Constrictibacter sp. MBR-5: one gene and its partner. The main gene of each other region encodes a partner of the protein of the gene in region 2 in a complex. Links are inferred from orthologs where the notes say so. Each region holds a gene or a part of one and is shown on either strand. Other genes may lie near its edges.

Region 1 (7,667 bases), on a different replicon or contig from region 2:
TTCCAGGACATCGCGGCGGGCGCCGTCGCCGAACTCGCCTACTGGCGCCTTAGCGGCGGCGATCCGGCCGGCGAGGTGCAGCCGGCGGGCGGCAGGAAGGCCGTGCCGGCGGAGCTGACCGATGCGGCCGAGACGGGACTGGCCGCCTATGTCGCCGCCTTCGACCGCGAGGAGACGCCCTACCTGTCGCAGCCGCGTCCGGACCTGGTGCCGCGCTTCAGCGACTATGCGCACCTGGCACGGGTCGCCGAGTGGGGCCGCGGCGGCGGGGGCGACGAATGAACACGCCGCCGATCCGGATCGACCCCAACCTGGCACAGCGCACGGCGGCCGCACCGGACCGGTCCGTCTGGGTGACGGCGTCGGCCGGGTCGGGCAAGACCAAGGTGCTGACCGACCGCGTGCTGCGCCTGCTGCTGCAGGGCACGGCCCCGGAGCGCATCCTGTGCCTGACCTTCACCAAGGCGGCAGCCGCGGAAATGGACGTGCGCCTGCGCCGCCGCCTGGGCGAGTGGGCAACCGCGTCGGAACCGGCGCTGAGCGCGGCGCTGGCCGACCTGCTGGGCGCGCCGCCCGACGAGGCCGTGACGACGCGCGCACGCCGCCTGTTCGCGGCCGTGCTGGATGCGCGCGGCGGCCCGACGATCGAAACGGTGCACGCCTTCTGCCAGAGCATGCTGCGGCGCTTCCCGATCGAGGCGGGCGTGGCGCCGCATTTCGACGTGTCGGACGACCGAACTGCGCAGGACGAGCTGCGCGCGGCGCGCGACACGGTGCTGCGCCGGGCGGGAGCCGAGCCGGAGGGGGCGCTCGCCGACCTGCTGCAGCGGGTGACCGGCCGGGTCGGCGAACTCGCTTTCGACGATCTGATGCGCGCGCTGATCGCCGAGCGCGGACGGCTGCTGCGGCTCGCCGAGACCGCGGGCGGTGTCGAGGGAATGGCTGCGGAGATCCGCGCCGCACTCGGCCTGCCGCGCGACGCGACGCTCGCCGAGATGATGGCCGAGGGCTGCTCCGACGATGCTCTGGACGGTGAAGGGCTGCGGAGCGTCTGCGCCGCCCTCGAACGCGGCGGCGAGGCGGACGCGAAGCGCGCGGAGGCGCTGCGCGCCTGGCTGGCGGCGCCCGACGGCCGCGTGGCCGGCTTCGACGCCTACCGGTCGATCTTCTTCACGGGCACGGGCGACATCCGCAAGACGCTCGCCACGAAGCCCGTCCTGAAGCACTTCCCCGACGCCGACGCCATCCTGCGGGCCGAGGCCGAGCGCCTGCAGGCGCTGTGCGGAATGTGCAATGCGGCGGCGGTGGCCGATGCGACGGTGGCGCTGGCGACGCTCGCGATGGCGCAGCTCGACGTCTACGACGAGCGCAAGCGACGACGCGGCATACTCGACTTCGACGATCTGGTGCTGCGCAGCCGCCATCTTCTGGAGAGCGGTGCCGCCGGCTGGGTGCAGTACAAGCTCGACGGCGGCGTCGACCATGTCCTGATCGACGAGGGCCAGGACACCAATCCGGACCAATGGGCCGTGGTCGAAGCGCTGGCCGGCGAGTTCTTCGCCGGTGCCGGGGCGCGCGAGGGCGAGCGCACGATCTTCGCGGTCGGCGACCCGAAACAGTCGATCTTCAGTTTCCAGCGCGCCGACCCGGCCCGGTTCGCGGCCATGCAGGCGATGTTCCGCGACCGCAGCCGGGGAGCGGAGAAGATCTGGGAGGATGTCGGACTCGACGTCTCCTTCCGCTCGGTGCCGGCCGTGCTGCAGGCGGTGGACGCGGTGTTCGCCGACGAGACGGTCGCCGCGGGCGTCGTGCCGCCCGGTGCGCCGCTGCGCCACCATCCGCATCGCGCCGGTCAGGCCGGCCTGGTCGAAGTCTGGCCGCTGGTCGGCGATCTGCCCGGCGAGCCGGCCTCTCCCTGGGAGGCGCCGATCCGCTACGTCTCCTCGCCCGCGCCGGAGTCGCGTCTCGCCGAACTGATCGCCGCCACCATCGCCGGCTGGATCGCGCGTGGCGAGACGCTGGAGGCACGGGGCCGCCCGATCCGTGCGGGCGACGTCATGGTCCTGGTGCGCCGCCGGACCGGCTTCATCGACGCCCTGGTCCGCGAGCTGAAGCGGCGCGACGTGCCGGTCGCCGGCGTCGACCGGATGCGGCTGGCGGAGCAGCTGGCCGTCGCCGACCTGATGGCGCTGGCGCGCTTTCTGCTGATGCCGGAAGACGACCTCACCCTCGCGGTCGTGCTGAAGAGCCCGCTCGGCGGCCTGGACGAGGACCAGCTCTTCGCGCTCGCCGCCGAACGGCAGGGTACGCTGTGGCGGCGGCTGGGCGAGGTCGCGGCGGCGTCGCCCGGCTCGGCTTACGAGGCGGCGCATGCGGTCCTCGCGGCGATGCTGGCGCAGGCAGACGTCCTGCGGCCCTACGAACTGTTCGCCGACCTGCTCGGGCCGCGGCGCGGCCGCGAGCGCCTGCTCGCCCGGCTCGGCGCCGAGGCGAACGACCCCATCGACGTCTTCCTCGCCCAGGCGCTCGCCTACGAGCGGCTGCACCCGCCGTCCCTGCAGGGCTTCGTCCAGTGGATGGAGGTGGGCCAGGACGAGGTGAAGCGCGACATGGAGCAGGGCGAGCGCGACCAGGTCCGCATCATCACGGTGCACGGCGCCAAGGGCCTCCAGGCGCCGATCGTGATCATGCCGGACACCGCCCGGCTGCCGGTGGCGCGCAAGCCGCCCTTCTGGGTGGCGCGCGAGGATGGCGAGGACATCGTCCTCTGGCCGCCGCGCAAGGACATGGACGACCCCGTCAGCCGCGCGGTGCGCGAGGCGGCGGCGATACGCGACCGCGAGGAGTATCGCCGCCTGCTCTACGTCGCCCTCACCCGCGCCGAGGACAGGCTCTATGTCTGCGGCTGGTGCCCAGATCCGGACAAAGTGGCCGCGGACAGCTGGTACGGCCTGGTCGCTGCCGGCCTGAGCGGGATCGCCGAGGCCGTCGACTTCGACTTTTCCGAGACGATCGAGGGCGGCTGGTCCGGCCGGGGGCTGAGGCTGCGGGGTCTCCAGGAGGCCCCGCCGCCGACCGCTGCTGCGGTTCGGGCCACGCCCGCCGCAGAGGAGCCGCTGCCGGCCTGGGCATCCGCCGCCGCCATCGTCGAACCCTCGGCGCGGCCGCTGGCCCCGTCGTACGGCGAGGACGAGGAGAGCGGGCCGCCGGCGCAGTCGCCGCTCGGCACCGACGACGGCATGCGGTTCCGTCGCGGCCTGCTGATCCACCGTCTGCTCCAGACGCTGCCCGATCTCGAACCTGCCGCTCGCCCGGCTGCGGCGGCGCGCTATCTCGCGAGGGCGGGGCGGGAGGTCTCCGACGACGGGCGCGCGGAAATCGTGGCGGAAGCGCTGGCGGTGCTGGATCATCCGGATTTCGCGCCGGTCTTCGCACCCGGTTCGCGCGCCGAGGTGGCCGTCGCCGGCACGGTCGGCACCGTCGCCTTCTCCGGCCAGATCGACCGGCTGGCGGTCGACGCCGGCAATGTGCTGATCGTCGACTACAAGAGCAACCGTCCGCCGCCGGCGACCGCCGAACGGGTATCGCCGGTCTATCTGCGCCAGATGGCCGCCTATCGCGCGCTGCTGCGCAGCATCTATCCCGGAATGCCGGTTCGTTGCGCCCTGCTCTGGACGGAGACGCCGCGGCTGATGCCGCTGCCGGACACACTGCTCGACCGGTACGAGCCGGCTTAGGGCCGGGCGGGGGCGGCTCGGCTTGACGCTGTCATGGGGCGTGCCTAGCTTTGGCTTCAACGGTGGCCTCGGTGCAGAGCGCCGCAGGCGACGACGAAGGAGAGTGCGCAGATGACGAAGCCGGTGAGCGACGCGAGCTTCGAGCAGGACGTGCTGAAGGCGACAAAGCCGGTGCTCGTCGACTTCTGGGCCGAATGGTGCGGCCCCTGCAAGGCGATCGCGCCGCATCTGGAGGAGCTGTCCTCCGAGATGGCCGCCCAGGTCGAAGTGGTGAAGCTGAACATCGACGAGAACCCGCAGACGCCGAATCGCTACGGCGTGCGCGGCATCCCGACGCTGATGCTGTTCAAGGACGGCCAAGTGGCGGCGACGAAGATCGGCAACATGCCGAAGAGCCAGCTGTTCCAGTGGGTCGAATCGGTCGTCTGACCACGGCTCGTCCGGATCGAACGAAGGCCTCGCCGGCTCCCGGCGAGGCCTTTTTCATGCCGCGCCCGGTGTGGCCTGCTCCGCCTGCAGGTCGTGGGTGAGTTCCAGCAGGTCCCGCTCCTCGAGGGTCTCCCGCTCCAGCAGCGCCGCCGCGCAGCGGTCGAGTACCGCGCGGTTGCGTGTCAGGATCGCGGCCGCGCGTTCGAACGACTCGTTCACGATCTGCCGCACCGCCTCGTCGATGCGGCGGGCCGTCTCCTCACTGTAATCATGCTCGGGAAACAGCGGCGATGCCGGCTGCCCGAGGAAGCCGTGCTCCCTGTCGTAGGCGACGGAGCCGAGGGCTTCGTCCATGCCGTAGCGGGTCGCCATGCTGCGGGCGATATCGGTGACCCGGGCCAGATCGTCGGCGGCCCCGGTGGAGAGGTGGCCGAACACCACTTTCTCCGCCGCACGGCCGCCCAGCAGCACCGCGATCTTGTTCCGGAGTTCCGCCTCGGTCATCAGGTAGCGATCCTCCGTGGGCCGCTGGATCGTATAGCCGAGGGCACCGACGCCGCGCGGAATGATCGATACCTTGTGCACGGTGTCGACACCCGGAACCGCGCGGGCGACGAGCGCGTGGCCCATCTCGTGATAGGCCACGATCCGCCGCTCGACCGGGTTCAGCAGGCGGTTCCGCTTCTCCAGCCCGGCCACGATCCGCTCCAGCGCCGCATCGAAGTCCCGCGCGCCCACCGTCTCCGCACTGCGCCGCGTCGCGAGCAGCGCCGCTTCGTTGACCAGGTTGGCGAGGTCCGCCCCGCTGAAGCCGGTGGTCATGGCTGCCACCTTTTCCAGGTCGACATCGGCGTCGAGTTTCACCTTGCCGATATGGACGCGCAGGATCTGAAGACGCCCGCCCCGATCCGGCCTGTCGACCAGGACCTGCCGGTCGAAACGTCCCGCCCGCAGCAGCGCCGGGTCGAGGATCTCCGGCCGGTTGGTCGCCGCGATCAGGACCAGCCCGACGGTCGGATCGAATCCGTCCAGTTCGGTGAGGAGCTGGTTCAGGGTCTGCTCACGCTCGTCATGTCCGCCGACGGCCCCCATCGCGCCGCGTGCCCGGCCCAGCGCGTCGAGTTCGTCGATGAAGATGATGGCCGGCGCCTTCTGCCGCGCCTGTTCGAACAGGTCGCGCACCCGGGCGGCGCCAACGCCGACGAACATCTCGACGAACTCGGAGCCGCTGATCGAGAAGAAGGGCACGCCCGCCTCGCCGGCGACCGCCCGCGCCAGGAGCGTCTTGCCGGTGCCGGGAGGACCGACGAGCAGGACGCCCTTCGGAATGTGCGCGCCCAGCCGGCCGTAGCGTTCGGGGTCCTTCAGGAAGTCGATGATCTCGTGCAGTTCCTCCTTCGCTTCGTCGACCCCGGCGACGTCGTCGAAGCTCACCTTGGTATCCGTCTCGACGTAGATCTTGGCGCGGCTCTTGCCGACCGACATGAAGCCGCCGAGCCCCTGGCGGTCGGACATCTTGCGGATGATGAACATCCAGAGGCCGAAGATCAGCAGGACGGGCATGATCCACGACAGGATGTCGCGCAGCAGGCTGCTCTCGACGGCGCCGGTGACCGTGACGCCCTTCTCCGCCAGTTCGTCGGCGATGCGTGGATCCACCCGGGTCGTGACGAAGCGGGGCTTCCCCTCCTGCGGCTCGCGGAACGCACCCTCGATATAGGTCTCGCCGACCTGCACCTCCTTGATCAGCCCTCGATCGAGATAGCTGCGGAAGGTGCTGTAGGGGATCGTTTCGACCGTCCGGCTCTGATGCAGGAAGGTGTTGACGATCATCACCGCGAACAGCGCGATCACGATGTGCCACGGGTTGAAGCGGAACTTGTCTCCCATGCGATCCCCGGCTCGTTAAGGGAAGCGGTACCGGCGGCCTCAGCGGCGCGGCAGCCTCCGCCAGACCGGCGCCACCTCCGGGCCGTGGAACAGGATATGGGCACCCATGCCGTCCGCCGGAACGACCTGCACCAGGTCGGGCGCCAGCAGGTCGGCGGCGACGCCGCGGTCCCGCAGGAGCGAGAGGGTGCGCACCGGATCGTTCACCTGCAGTGCCACCGCCGCCTCGAAGGGCAGCGCGGCCGCCTTGAAGCCCGGAAGCATGCGCGCCGCCACATCCGTGTCGCAGATCGTGAGACGCCCCCGATCGAGTGCGATCGCATACTGCCCCGGGCCTTCCGCGACAGGGGGCCGTCCGGAGAAGGTGGCGAACCGGCCGGCCGCTTCCGCCGGGTCTGCCTCGACGATCAGGAAGTCGGTGAGCGCCTCGGCGCCGTTGGGATGTTCCGCCCAGCCGGGCAGCCAGACGAGCTCCGGTGTCTCGTGGCCGCAATACTGCGCCCGGCCCTCGGGCATGACGCCAGGTTCGGTGCGCAGCACGTGGAAGCCGACCAGCGGTTTCTCGGGCATCGAATCGAGCGGCCGGCGCAGGCGCACCGCCGGCTGCGTCGGCATGCCCGCGGCGCGCAGGCGCGCTTCCTGCGCCGGTACGTCGGCATGGCCGAGTGCGACGAGGTGCAGGCCCTCGTAGCGGTCGAGGCTCCGGCGCAGCTGGGCGGCGAGCGGCGTATCGAGATTGGCGGCGAGGATCTCCAGATAGCCGATCCGCAGCGTGATCAGCCGGTTGACCGTCCCCGCCGGCACGAGTGCGCCGTCCGGTCCGGCATTGTAGTGGGTGTTCTGCGGCTGCACGGCGAAGCCGAGCCGCTCGAACCGCTGCGTGGCGCGGTCCATGTCGGCGACGAAGAAGCCGACATGGTCGAGGAAGACTTCGTCGTCCCGGGGAAGCTGCCGGTCGGCCGCGCCGGATCTCTCGGCATCTGTGCTCATGTCCGCCCTCCGCTGCCGCGCGTGTCGTTCATCCGCCTTTATTGCAGACGGCGGCCGGAATGGTCAGTCTCGAACGATGCGGCCATGCGCCGCCACCGTTGACCGAGGCCATGATGCCGCAAGACCCCGCCATCCTCGTCCGCCCCGACGGCACGCGCATCGCCCATCACCATACGCCGGCCGCCACCGGAAACGGCATGCCCGGTGTCGTCTTCCTCGGCGGCTTCAAGTCCGACATGGAGGGCGGCAAGGCGCTGCGGCTGGAGGCGTTCTGCCGTGGACGCGGTCAGCAGTTCACGCGCTTCGACTATCGCGGGCACGGCCTCTCGAGCGGCAGGTTCGAGGACGGGACCATCGGGCTGTGGCTGGCCGACGCGGTGGCCGTGCTGGACGAGGTGACGCGCGGCCCGCAGATCCTGGTCGGATCCAGCATGGGCGGCTGGATCGCTCTGCTCGCGGCGCTGCGTCGGACGGACAGGGTCGCCGGCATCGTCGGCGTCGCACCGGCGCCGGATTTCGTCGTGCGCATGGAGGGCGAGCTGTCGGCCGACCAGCGCGCGACGCTGGCGCGCGAGGGGCGCTTCGAGCGGCCATCGGCCTACTCGGACGACCCCTACGTCA
Region 2 (7,755 bases):
ACCGTCGCTCCGGAAGCGCTGACGCTGCTGACGCGCGAAGCCTTCCACGACATCTCGCACCTGCTGCGCCCGGCGCACCTGAAGCAGCTCGCCGCGATCCTCGACGACCCCGAGGCGTCGGACAACGACCGCTTCGTCGCCGTCGACCTGCTGCGCAACGCCAACATCGCCGCCGGCGGCGTGCTGCCGATGTGCCAGGACACGGGCACTGCGATCATCATGGGCAAGAAGGGCCAGCGCATCTGGACCGGCGCCAACGACGAGGAGGCGCTGTCGCGCGGCGTCTTCCGCTCCTACAACGAGGACTGGCTGCGCTACAGCCAGTTGGCGCCGCTCTCGATGTTCGAGGAGACCAACACGGGCTCCAACCTGCCGGCGCAGATCGACATCTACGCGACCGAGGGCGACGCCTACAAGTTCATGTTCTGCGCCAAGGGCGGCGGGTCGGCAAACAAGACCTTCCTGTTCCAGCAGACGCCTGCGGTGATGAATCCCGCCGCGATGCGCAAGTTCATCGACGAGAAGATCCGCACCCTCGGCACTGCCGCCTGCCCGCCCTACCACCTCGCCATCGTCATCGGCGGCACCTCGGCCGAGATGAACCTGAAGACGGTGAAGCTCGCCTCGACCCACTATCTCGACGGCCTGCCGACCAAGGGCAGCCGCGACGGCCACGCCTTCCGCGACCTGGAGATGGAAGCCGAGGTGCTGGAGATGACGCGCCAGATGGGCATCGGCGCGCAGTTCGGCGGCAAGTACTTCTGCCACGACGTGCGGGTGATCCGCCTGCCGCGCCACGGCGCCTCGGTGCCGATCGGCCTCGGCGTGTCCTGCTCAGCCGACCGCCAGGCGCTCGGCAAGATCACCCGCGAGGGCGTCTTCCTTGAGCAGCTGGAGACCAATCCGGCGCAGTATCTGCCGGAGATCGACCCCGCCACGCTGAACACCGGCATCGTGAAGATCGACCTGACGCAGTCGATGGACGAGATCCGCCGCACCCTGTCGCAGCACCCGATCAAGACCCGCCTCGCCCTCTCCGGCCCGATCATCGTCGCCCGCGACCTGGCGCACGCCAAGATCAAGGAGCGGCTCGACCGCGGCGAGCCGATGCCGGACTATTTCCGCAACCACCCGATCTACTATGCCGGCCCGGCCAAGACGCCGACCGGCTACGCCTCGGGCTCCTTCGGCCCGACCACCGCGGGTCGCATGGACTCCTATGTCGACTATTTCCAGTCGAAGGGCGGCAGCCAGGTGATGCTCGCCAAGGGCAACCGCTCGCGCCAGGTCGTCGACGCATGCAAGACCCACGGCGGCTTCTACCTCGGCTCCATCGGCGGCTCCGCCGCCCGCCTCGCCCAGGACCACATCCGCCGGGTCGAGGTCGTCGAGTACGAGGAACTCGGCATGGAAGCCGTCTGGCGCATCGAGGTCGAGGACTTCCCCGCCTTCATCGTCACCGACGACAAGGGCAACGACTTCTTCGGCACCTGAGCGGACGCTCCATCAGATCTCTCGTCCCTGCGGCTGGCCGCTCCGCAGAACGTAGCGGCCGCCTGTGGGTCAGTCTGCCCGTGCCTTCTCCACCGCCCGCGTCCGGCGGATCGAGTACGCGATTCCCGTGCCCAGGATCAGGAAGGTAATCGCCAGGGACCATTCCGGCGACACCCTCTCCCAGCCGCGCAGATCGGCAGTGCAGGCCTTGCCGCCGATGAAGATCGGCAGGGTGGCCAGCGCCTGTTTCCGATAGGCGAAGCGGTGCAGCACCGCCGCCAGCGCAAGGAGAGGACGCGCCGGAGGTGCCCCAAGACAAAAAAATTGGCCGGAGCAGAGGCTCCGGCCAAGTAGAACAGGGAGGCTTCACGTCTGGGAGACTCCGAGGAAAAAACCTCGAAAGTCGAGCTTGCGCCCGAAAGGGGAACAAGAGGTCAAATATTGCGGGGTCGCAACGTCTGACTGTGGGAAATGTATACCTACCGCCGGCCGGCACCACCTCGTATTTGGCAGTGCCGCCATGCACATGCCGCATGGCTAGTCATGAGCCCCGCGCGCAGCGCTCAGCCCTGATCGTCCTCGGCGATCTTGCGTACCAGGAAGTCACGGAGGACGGCGATTCGCTTCGAATGGCGCAGCTCTTCCGGATAGACGAAATAGGCCATCGTCTCGGGGCCTTCGAGCTCCGGCAGGACGTGCACCAGGTTGCGCGTCATGCGCGCCATGTAGCTGGGCAGCGCCGCCACGCCGAGTCCGGAGACGACCGCGCGGTAGATGCCGTAGATGTTGTTCACCTTCAGCACCGGGTGGCGCGGCTCGCCCTCGCGGTCCTGCCACAGCAGCCAGTTGATCGTCCGCGTCGGCTGCGGCGCATCCTCGCCGTAGACGATGAGATGGTGGCGGTCGAGATCGGCCGGCTCGCTCGGGATGCCGTGCTCGCTGAGATAATCCGGGGATGCGTAGATGCGCGACCGCACCCGCTTCAGCTTGCGCTGGATCAGGTCGGGCTGGCGCGGCGGCGTGAACCGGATGGCGCAGTCCGCCGCACGCATCGACAGGTCGAGTTCGGTGTCGAGGAGCACGACGCTCAGTTCGATCTCCGGGTAGAGATCGAGGAACTCCTTCATATGCGGCGTCAGCCAGGTCGAACCGAAGGCCACCGTCGTGGTGATCTTGAGCGGCCCCTTCGCCCGCTCCTTGCTCTCCGAGATCATCGCCTCGGTCATCGAGAGCTTGGCGAAGATCTCCCGCACGTTGCGGTTCAGCACCTCGCCCTGCTCGGTCAGGATCAGGCCGCGGGCATGGCGATGGAACAGCGAGACGCCGAGGCTGTCCTCGAGCGAGTGGATCTGTCGGCTGACCGCCGACTGGCTCAGATTCAGCGATTCACCCGCATGGGTGAAGCTCCCCGCCTCGGCCACGGCGTGGAAGATGCGCAGCTTGTCCCAGTCCATGTCCCCTGTTCTCCAGCCCGGAGTCGGTCAGCGCCCGCGGCGCCCGCCCCGGTGTGTCCCGCCTTTGTGGCGGTTGTCTGTTGAGAGACGACGTAGCTACTGCGCGGCGGCGGCCACCGCCTCGTCCTCCATGGCCGCGATGAACTTCTCTGCGTCGAGCGCGGCCATGCAGCCGAAGCCCGCCGCGGTGATCGCCTGACGATAGACGTTGTCCTGCACATCGCCGGCGGCGAACACGCCCGGGATGTTGGTCGCGGTGCTGTCCGGCGCCGTCACCAGATAGCCCTCGCCGTCGGTGTCGAGGACGCCGGCGAAGATCTCGGTGTTGGGCCGGTGCCCGATGGCGACAAAGACGCCGTCGACGGCCAGATCCCGCAATTCACCGGTCCGGGTGTCGCGCAGGCGCACGCCGGTGACTTCCGGGGGCATGGGATTGCCCACGACCTCGTCCAGGACCGCGTTCCAGACCACCTCGATCTTCGGGTTCCGGAACAGGCGCTCCTGCATGATCTTCTCGGCCCGCAGATGGTCGCGACGATGCACCAGCGTCACCTTCGACGCATGGTGCGTCAGGTAGAGCGCCTCCTCGACGGCGGTGTTGCCGCCGCCGACGACCACGACCTCCTTGCCACGGAAGAAGAAACCGTCGCAGGTGGCGCAGGCCGAGACGCCGAAGCCCTGGAACTTCTTCTCGCTCTCGAGGCCCAGCCACTTCGCCTGGGCGCCCGTGGCGACGATCACGGCGTCCGCCTCGTAAGTGTCGCCGCCGTCGCCCCACGCCTTGAACGGCCGGGCGCTGAAATCGACCTTCACGACCACGTCGGAGACCAGCCGCGCGCCCACATGCTCGGCCTGGGCGCGCATCTGCTCCATCAGCCAAGGCCCCTGGATGACCTCGGCGAAACCGGGATAGTTCTCGACGTCGGTGGTGATCGTCATCTGGCCGCCCGGCTGCAGCCCCTCGACGACGACAGGCGACAGTCCGGCACGGGCGGCATAGACCGCGGCCGTGTAGCCGGCGGCGCCAGATCCGATGATCAGCACCTTGCTGCGATGCGTCTGCGCCATACGGCTGCCGCTCCATTCGCGGAGGAATCAGCCCTCAGAATTAGGCATGAAGGCGGACCGAAACAACCCGCCGGATCCGGGGGGTAACCATCTCGCCCAGGGGCCCGACCGCCCGGCCGCCCGGGGCCCCGCCCAAGGCGTGTCAGTTCGGCTTGCCGGAGTCCTGCCAGGCGGGGTCGGCGGAAGGGTCCCAATCCTCGCGCCTGCCGTCGGTAATCGCCCCAAAAAGGCCGCGCAGGAAGCCGGGTGCCAGGATCGAAAGCGGGTTCACCGACAGGTCCGGCTCATCCAGCGGGCCTTCCAGCGCATAGGTGACGGCGAACAGGCCACCGCCTTCGCCACCCGTGAGGATGTCGCCGAGCAGCGGCACGGCGCCGAGCACGCGGTTGACCGCGTAGAAGGGGACGAGAGTTCCCACGACGTCGGCCGTCTCCGCGCGGAAATCCAGCCCACCCCGCCACGTCATCCCGACCGACGAGCCGAAGGCCCGGCCCGGCTCCAGGTCCAGCTTGCCCTCGCCGTAGGTGAAGGGCGCGGTCAGGCCGGCGAAGGCGACCCCCTCGTCCGCTGAGGCCAGGTCGGCGAGGCCGGTGAGTGCCGCCGCGGCGAAAAGGCGGGCCGCCAGCGGCGCCTTGACCAGCCGGAACGCTTCGACGTCGAGCTTGCCCACGTAACGCGCCCCCCCTGCACCCGACGACGAGGTACGCGGCGCCGCGAGCGGACGTGTCGCGGACAGCGTGAACGGGCCGCCGGCGATGGTGTCGAACAGGCCCGCCGCCCGCAGCGTCCGGCCGAAATCCTGCCCGGTCAGCGCCACGTGAAGGCGGCCGTCCGCCGCACTCGCCAGATAGCGGACCGGTGCGGTACCGCCGACGAGGCCGCGCAGGTCGCCGGGTCCGGGACCGTCATGCCACCTTACATGGCCGGCGACGCGGTCGATCGGCAGCGCATCGCTCACCCAGACGCGGCCGATATCGGCGACGACGGCAATCGGCGGTCCCGGCTCGCCGGCGGGCTCCTCGGTCACCGCCCGATCGCCGGCCGGCCCATCCCCCTCGTCCCGCGCGGCGATGAGCGGGGCCAGATCGATCGCAGCACCACGCGCGTCGATATGCAGGCCCGCATCGGCGCCGCGGCTCACGGACAGGGCCAGATCGGTGCGCTCGCCGAGCCGGAGCCGTCGCGCGTCGATGCGCCGCCAGTCACCGGTCGCCGGATCGACGGCGGCACGGCCGTCCACCGATGCGCCGGGCGCGGTCAGGGCGAAGCGGTCGATCGCCGACATCCTGCCGTCGGTCAAGACGATGTCGGCCTCGGCCTGCGCCGCGACGCCGGCCGGCTTCTTCCAGCCGGCCTCGGACACGGCCAGCGCCGCCTGCGACAGGTCGGCGCGCGCCGTGATGGCCGACCGGCTGCGACGGCCCTCCATGTCGACCCGCACGTCGACCGGGCCGGTGAGATAGGGAACGAGATCATAGCCGAGGCGCCGCCGGGCGGCATCGTCCACCGTGGCGCGCGCCTTCAGCCGCGTTCCCCCGGCGAACACCTCGTGCAGGTCCAGTTCCACCGGCGCACCGGCCAGCGTCCCCCGGCCGACGAGGTCCATGCTCGCCTTGTCGAGCCGGAGCTTCAGCGCGCCGTCCCGCAGATCCTGGCCCAGCGCCGCATCGGGCCAGCGAACGCCCGAGAGGTCGGCATTCGCGGCGATCTCTATCTGATCGAGGGAAACATGCTGCAGCAGCGGCAGCTGTACGCCGAGGCTCGCCCGGGCCGTGCCGCCGACTTCAGCCGGCGCGACGCCGAGCCACTTCGCGTAACCCAACGGCGGCCGATCGAGCACCGCGATGATCTCCGACAGCGGGCCCTCGATGTCGACTTTGATGTCCGCGAATTCGCGGTCGCGGCCGTCGTTCAGGTTGGTGAAGGCCATGTCGCCGCCGCGCACCCGGATGTTCCGGTAGCGGCCGCCGTCGACATGCAAGTCGAAGCGATCCTCGGTGAAGGTGGCGGTCCCGCCGACATCTTCGAACGGCGGCAGCGGATCCCAGTAGACCGCGGTGACGCCGTCGATGCGCATCTCGCCCGACACGCTCGCCATGGCGACCGACGGCCCTTCGCCGGCCAGGACCAACGCGACGCGCGCATTCGCCTCGCTGACGCCGCCGTTCGACAGATGCTCCAGCACCCACCCCCGGGCGCCTTTCGCCACCCCCCTCGGCCACAGCCGCTTCAACTCGTTCGTCGGAACGTCGCGTGCCTTCACCGCCGCCTGTACCGCGGCGCCGCCGTCCACGGTCTGCAGCACGGCGCTGCCCTCGACGCGCGGACCGCCGAGACCGAGCGACAGGCGATCGAGCCGGAGCCGGCCGGCGGCCAGATCCGCGGTGCCGTCGATCTCGAGGCCGGAGATGCGCACCGGTTCCGGGAACAAGTCGCCCCAGGCGATCCGGCCGCCGTCGGACCGCAGGCCGAACGCGATCTTCTCGGGCGTCACGCCCGTGGGCATGAAGGCGTCGACCCAGCCGTCCAGCGGCAGGTCGATGCCGGCGGCCGGGGCCAGGTCGGGCGCGAACGCCGCCAGGACGGTCGGATTGAGCCCGACGAACCGGATCACGGCTCGCGACCCCTCCTCCGACCAGCGCAGATCGCCGGTCGCGGCGATCTGCTGCCCGGCCGCGTCGAGCGTGAACTCCGCGACCTCGAAGCGCCCCGCGCCCGCGGTCGCCCCGCGCAGCACCATCCCGCGCAGCGGCAGCGACCGGCCCGTCCCGGGGACGCCGACCGATCCCGCGCCGGCGGTGAGATGCACGTCGGCGTTCTCGATCCCGCCGCGCCGTGTCACGCGGAAGGCGAGGTCGCCCGAGATCGGCGCGTCGAAGGCGGAGAGGAAGCCCAGAACCGGCAGGATCTGCGTGACGATGTCGGGGCGCACGTCGCCGAGCGACACCGAAACCTCGGCGACGGCCGTGGCCAGGTCCAGCCGCGCCTTGATCTGGGTGCGCTGCGGGCGGCCGTCCACGTCGAGCACGCCGCCGATCGAAGCCACCACGTCGCTGTCGCCGCGCAGCAGTTCGAAATCGGCGTCGGGAATGCGCCAGGACCGCTTCAGCTGCGCGTCGCGCATGAGCACGTCGGCATCGTCGACCGATACCCGGCGCAGATATCCCGTGATCCGGTCGGGGTCCGGCGGCTGCAGCAGATCGGCGATGATCCAGGCGGCGGCGCTCTCCTCGCCCGCCGCGGCAGCGTCGGCCTTCACGGCTTCCCCCGACGGCGGATCGGCAGGCTGGTCGAGGCCCAACTGGACGGAACCAGATTCGGAGCGGGACAGCCGCACCCGCACCCCGCTCAGCTCGATCGCCTGCGGCGCGATCATCCCCCGCGCGAGAGCCCGCGAACTGAGCGTCAGGCGCAGCCGCGGCGTGCCCGCCACCGAAACGCCCGCGCCGTCGACGACCCGCACGCCCTCGGCCTGAAGCTGGAGGAAGCCGACGGGGTCGACGAGCACGCGGTCGACCCGCACGAAGAGGCCGCGCTCGGGCTGGCTCAGCGCGCGCTCGATCGGCGCGACGAGGAGATCCAATGCGATCGGACCCTGCGACATCCGCCAGGCGATAAGCCCGACCAGCACGAGCAGCCCCGTGACGCCGGCGGCCAGACTCCATGCCAGCGAGCGGAAAATCCGGGATCTCAAGATGAGGTTTCGCCCCAGGACGAGCTTGACCGCGCTCGCCGCTTT

The links.
Region 1: the proteins of trxB (region 2) and trxA are in contact, whole or in part, in a crystal structure (PDB 1F6M), measured with the Escherichia coli proteins. The link is inferred for Constrictibacter sp. MBR-5 from one-to-one orthologs.

What each region holds. Positions count from the first base shown.
Region 1 is NZ_JBEPTK010000003.1:87,277-94,943, reverse strand. Bases 2,599-5,507 are described here. They hold trxA (thioredoxin), read left to right. Parts: upstream 2,599-3,848; coding sequence 3,849-4,166; downstream 4,167-5,507. Other genes in these bases: ftsH (ATP-dependent zinc metalloprotease FtsH), read right to left, coding at 4,221-5,507; addA (double-strand break repair helicase AddA), read left to right, coding at 2,599-3,737. Outside these bases: double-strand break repair protein AddB, read left to right, coding at 1-282; more of addA, read left to right, coding at 279-2,598; more of ftsH, read right to left, coding at 5,508-6,056; ABIE65_RS07425 (VOC family protein), read right to left, coding at 6,096-7,046; ABIE65_RS07420 (alpha/beta hydrolase), read left to right, coding at 7,160-7,667. UniProt on the Escherichia coli protein: Participates in various redox reactions through the reversible oxidation of its active center dithiol to a disulfide and catalyzes dithiol-disulfide exchange reactions.
Region 2 is NZ_JBEPTK010000007.1:232,660-240,414, forward strand. What follows is about bases 2,031-5,027. They hold trxB (thioredoxin-disulfide reductase), read right to left. Parts: upstream 4,017-5,027; coding sequence 3,045-4,016; downstream 2,031-3,044. Other genes in these bases: ABIE65_RS16450 (LysR family transcriptional regulator), read right to left, coding at 2,058-2,948; ABIE65_RS16460 (YhdP family protein), read right to left, coding at 4,159-5,027. Outside these bases: ABIE65_RS16440 (fumarate hydratase), read left to right, coding at 1-1,494; ABIE65_RS16445 (hypothetical protein), read right to left, coding at 1,564-1,767; more of ABIE65_RS16460, read right to left, coding at 5,028-7,710.